2 regions of the Microbacterium sp. BDGP8 genome follow, and region 1 is predicted to be linked to the other one. Evidence: predicted binding sites of a transcription regulator. Region 1 holds the regulator's gene; the other holds the start of a gene.
What was found. Region 1 encodes LexA, which represses DNA repair genes until DNA is damaged. Its sites were predicted from a motif close to TCGAACANNTGTTCGA; they were not measured.
Positions count from the first base shown of each region.

Region 1 (2,463 bases):
TCCGGCTGCAGCGCGGCCGTGCTGCCGCCGGCCACCTCGCGGACACGATCCGGGGCGTCGAGCTCGATGACACGGATGCGGGTGCGGTCCCAGGGCATGTCCGGGTGATCCCACGCCACCCACGCGAGCTGTGATCCGTCGGGTGACAGTGCCGGCTGAGCCACAAAGTCGCTGCCCCCGGCGAGCTCCGTCACTCCCGCTTCGTCGCCGCTCGCGGCGTTCTCATCGCTGCTCGCGCCGTCGATCCGCACGATGTGTCGTTCGGGAGTGCGCCCCGGGCGCTCGCGCTCGCGCACCGCGAGAAGCGCGCCGTGCTGCCAGCGGAGACCGCCGTAGTGGGTGCCGCTCTCCTCTGGGGTGAGCGCCTCGGGCTCGCCGCCCGGGCGGAGGCGTCGAATGCGCTGGTCCGACTTGTCGACGAAGAACAGCTCGCCGTCGTCGGACGCCGTCCAGGCGCCGCCGCCATACTCGTGCACACGCGATCGCGCGTTCCCGGGCGCGGGGAGGACGACCTCCACAGAATCGTCGCGGCGGCGGCGCATGACGGCGACGCGACCGGCCTCATCGGGAAGGGATTCGCCCCACCAGATCTCATCCCCGACAAAGCGCGCGCCGTCGAGGCGCAACGAGGACGCGCTGGCCCACGAGGCGGTCAGGGGGGAGGGCCAAGAACCGTACGGGAGTTGCTGCTGCGACATACCGTCACGCTACGCGAGCGGATCCGGGTCGTGCCGGACGACGGGAGGGGATGCCGCCGAGTCGCGGCATCCCCTCCCGCAGTTCCGTCGGTGCGGCGAGGTCAGACCGTGCGGAGGACGGCGACGACCTTGCCGAGGATGGTGGCGTCATCGCCGAGGATCGGCTCGAACGCCGAGTTGCGGGGGAGGAGCCAGGTGTGGCCGTCGCGCTGACGGAGCGTCTTGACGGTGGCCTCGCCGTCGAGCATGGCCGCGACGATCTCGCCGTTGTCGGCGGTCGCCTGTGCCCGCACGACGACCCAGTCGCCGTCGCAGATGGCGGCGTCGATCATGGAGTCGCCGACGACCTTGAGCATGAACAGCTCGCCCTTGCCGACGAGCTGACGCGGCAGGGGGAAGATCTCCTCGACCTGCTGGTCGGCGGTGATCGGGACGCCCGCCGCGATGCGGCCCACGAGCGGCACGAGGGCGGCGTCGCCGAGGGCGGGCGCGGCGTCGGCGGGGTTCTCGCCGGCCGTGCCGGGGAGGTCGATGAGGACCTCCATCGCGCGGGTCTTGCCGGGGTCGCGGCGGAGGTATCCGCTCAGCTCGAGCTGGTTCAGCTGGTGGGTGACGCTCGACAGCGACTTGAGGCCGACGGCGTCGCCGATCTCGCGCATGCTCGGCGGGTAGCCGTTGCGGGCGATCGCGTGCTGGATCACCTCGAGGATCGCGAGCTGCTTATCGCTCAGATTCTTGCGTCGTCGCGTCTGCGGCTTCTCGCTCATACCGCCGGTCTCCTGTCGTCGCGCCCCGTCCCCGACCCGATGTCGGAGGTTCATGGTGGGCTCTCGCTGTCGAAAAGGTAGCCCGATCCGACAGCGACATCACGGAACGCTCCGCGTGTCTCTTCGATCGGTCTCCGATTTCGGTGGGTGGTTGACACCACACAATATCGAAGATACGTTCGGAACCGAAGTTCGCACCCGTCTCTCCCGGCCGAGAGGCGGGAGCGAATCTTCCTACCGCTCCCGAGGAGATGTCATGACCACGATCGATGCCCGCTTCGCACCGGCCCCCCGCACCCGTCTGCGCCTGACGCGCCGTGGACGCCGCGTCATCGCAGCGATCGCCGCGCTTCCCGCCGTCGTCGCCGTCACCGCTGCCGTGCTCTCCGGCGGGGGAGCACTCGCGTCCAACGAGGCGGGCGCGCCCGAGGGGTCGTTCACGACGGTGACCGTCATGTCGGGCGAATCGCTCTGGTCGATCGCTGAAGAGGTGGCGCCGGCCGCCGACCCCCGTGACGTCGTCGACGCCATCATCCGGCTGAACGCCCTCGGCTCTGGTCAGCTCGAGGCAGGCCAGACACTCGCCATCCCCGCCGAGTACGACGCCGCGAGCTGAAGCCCGCCGTCTTCGGCGCAGAAGCTGGGGTGCGGCCACGCCGGACTCGGACGCGGCCTAGCATGGGTGGGATGAGCCCGAGTCTGGATGATCTGCCCCTCAGAGACGATCTGCGAGGCCTCACCCCGTACGGCGCCCCGCAGGCGCCGCTTCCGGTCGCGCTGAACGTCAACGAGAACACGCATCCCGTTCCCGAAGAGGTCGCAGACGACATCCTGGATGCCGTCGCCCGTGCCCTGCGCGACGTCAACCGCTATCCCGACCGCGAGTTCACGCACCTCCGCGAGTCCTTCGCCGAGTACCTCGGTCACGGCCTCACCCCCGATCGCATCTGGGCCGCGAACGGATCGAACGAGGTGCTGCAGCACCTGCTCCAGGCCTT
Region 1 covers NZ_CP120712.1:1,084,799-1,087,261, forward strand. The annotation lists gene P6897_RS05110 (prolyl oligopeptidase family serine peptidase) at 1-698, opposite strand, end outside; gene lexA (transcriptional repressor LexA) at 800-1,465, opposite strand; gene P6897_RS05120 (LysM peptidoglycan-binding domain-containing protein) at 1,722-2,081, shown strand; gene P6897_RS05125 (histidinol-phosphate transaminase) at 2,153-2,463, shown strand, end outside.

Region 2 (2,463 bases), 1.5 Mb from region 1:
TCACGCGGACGTCCGGCCACCGCGTAGGTCTCGGCCACCGCAGCGAACAGCGACCCCAGCGAGTCGAGCCCGAGCACACGCGATGCGCTCATGGAGGGGATGCCCGAAGCCCGAATCGTGACGCGACTTCCCAACATTCGTGCGCGGAGTCCGGGGGCAGGCTCAGAACGGTGGCGGTTCGTCCGGCGGCGGTCCGCCGGGTGCGGCATCCGGTGGCGGATCCGCGGTGTCTATCGTGAAGCACACCGCCGGTATGGGGACGTCTTCGCGGTAGACCCGGCCGAGGGGTGAGGTCCATTCGAGAACTCCTCCGCCGACCTGTCGGACTTCCCATTTCGTGAATTGCTTCATGGAGTGGTGTCGTTGGCAGAGGTGGGCGAGGTTGAAGATGTGGGTGTGCCCGCCGAGGGCGTAGTCGATCGTGTGGTCGATCTCGCAGCGGATCGCGGCCCGGCGGCATCCGGGGAATCGGCAGTGCTGATCCCGTGCCATCAGGAGCTTCTTCATCGAAGCCGTGGGTCGGTAGGTGTCGATCTCCATCGGGGTTCGGGTGACCGGGTCGATGAACAACCGGTCCCACTCGCTGACCTGCCCGGCGAGCTCGCGCGCCGTATCGGCATCGATCGGCGCAGCGCCCACCGCTTCGGCGGGGTTCTCGTCACGCCCCATCAGCGTCTCGGCGGTGACGGCGACCTGCACGCGTGCCCGGATCGCCCCCAGCCCACCGGCCCGATCGATCCCATACGTCGGGTCCACCACCGGCGCCCCGCCGAGGACGAGGTCGCCCAGAATGTCTGCGCGGAGCTGATCCATCGTCCGCGTGTCGGCGGCATCACTCTCCGCCCGGGCATCCTTCACCGACTGTCCCATCTGGGTGAGTCGGTCGAGCATCCCGGCGGCGATGACCGTCGGGAGGTTGGCGACGAGGTTCGACATCCCGTCCGTGCCGTGGAAGACCCGCACGCACCGCTCCGCCGCCGCGGCCTTGTGTCGCTCGGTGAAGTTCTGTGTATGCAACCGGGCCGCCAATGCATCCAACGCTGCCCGCACCCGGGAGGGCACATCCCGCTCACACACCGCGATCGCCGCCTCCGCGAACGAATCGCGCACCTCGGCGGGCACCCTCGCGCCGACCCGCACGACCACATCCACGTGGCCACGTTCGATCCGCCGCTGGGCCCACGCCTCGAACACGGCCGGGTAGTCATCGATGACGGTCATCGCGTGGTCGATCTCACCCTGCAGGCGCCGGTCGGTGAGTCGCGCCATCCCGGCGGCTTCGGCTGCGACCGAACGCAGCTCCATGTCCGACGCCATACCTCGTACCCCGTCGCGACGCGCCTCACGCAGAGCCGACCTGCCCAGCTCCGCCAACGCCCGCATTCGCGCGACATCCCCGACATGAAAGAGGTCGAGGGCCTCAGCGAACCCCGCGAAAGCCGCGGCGTGCGACGACCCACCCGAGGCGCCTTCGCCTCCGAGCCTGCGACCGCTGTTCGATGTCATGTTCCCATTGTCGCAGCGGGTTACGACATTCGGGTCGAACTTATCTTCGATGCGAGAACGCGGTTCGCTCGACCGATTGGGGAGGAATCGACGAAACCACGATCCAGCATCCCCGAGCCAGGCCATCAGTCTCGGTCCGAATCTCATCCGACGAGGCTCCCCCCGCAACTTTTTCGGGTTTCCGCGTCACGATCCGTCGCCTCGAGCGTCCCATCAACATGCACCCTGCGATGAACGCCCGTCCGGCCCCCTCGGAATCGGGCACCCGGACCCGCACTTCCCTTCGGCGCGACCGGCCGCGCGCCGGAGCCCGCACCCGCAGCCGCGACCGCGACCGCGAGCCTCACCCCCGCGTCCGCCGAGCCGCCCACCCGGGTCGGCACGATCAGGTTCCGCTCCCGCGCGGTGGCCGCTCGGTCGCACGCGGGCACGAGGTCAGCAGGCCGCTCGGGATGCCATCCGTCCGTCATGGATCGAGATCGACGGCGCAACTCTCACGGTCGCGTGGGGCTGGCCGAACGCCCGCAAGCGGTCATGGCAGCGCGGCGACGTCGGCTTCGTGTGCTCGTCGGGCACGACCAGCCGCGAGGGGGCGCCCGCCCGCCTCATCCTCGTCACCGACAAGTCGCACGGTGAGGCCGTCACGGCGACCATCGTCTGCGACGGCTTCTCGTACGAGGCGTATGCGACCTACGCCCGCTCCGAGCCCCACTACCACGCCGCCTCCCGCGACCGCAGCGGGTTTCGATCTGGCCGCGACGGGACAGCCGAATCTCCAGATGCAGCGTGCCCGCGTGGGCGAGGCGGTGCCGTGGCGCGATCAGCCGATGGCGCTCGATGCCGACGGCCGGTACACCTCGCGGTTCTCGGTGCCGACCGCCGGACCGGTGACGTTGGGGCTGCGTTACCTCGACCCCACCACCGGACGATTCGGTCCGGCATCCTTCGTGTCGTTCA
Region 2 covers NZ_CP120712.1:2,844,343-2,846,805, forward strand. The annotation lists gene P6897_RS13715 (HNH endonuclease signature motif containing protein) at 163-1,506, opposite strand; gene P6897_RS13720 (hypothetical protein) at 2,286-2,463, shown strand, end outside.
Region 2: the regulator LexA is predicted to act here: its motif matches at 1,541-1,556, upstream of P6897_RS13715 (HNH endonuclease signature motif containing protein).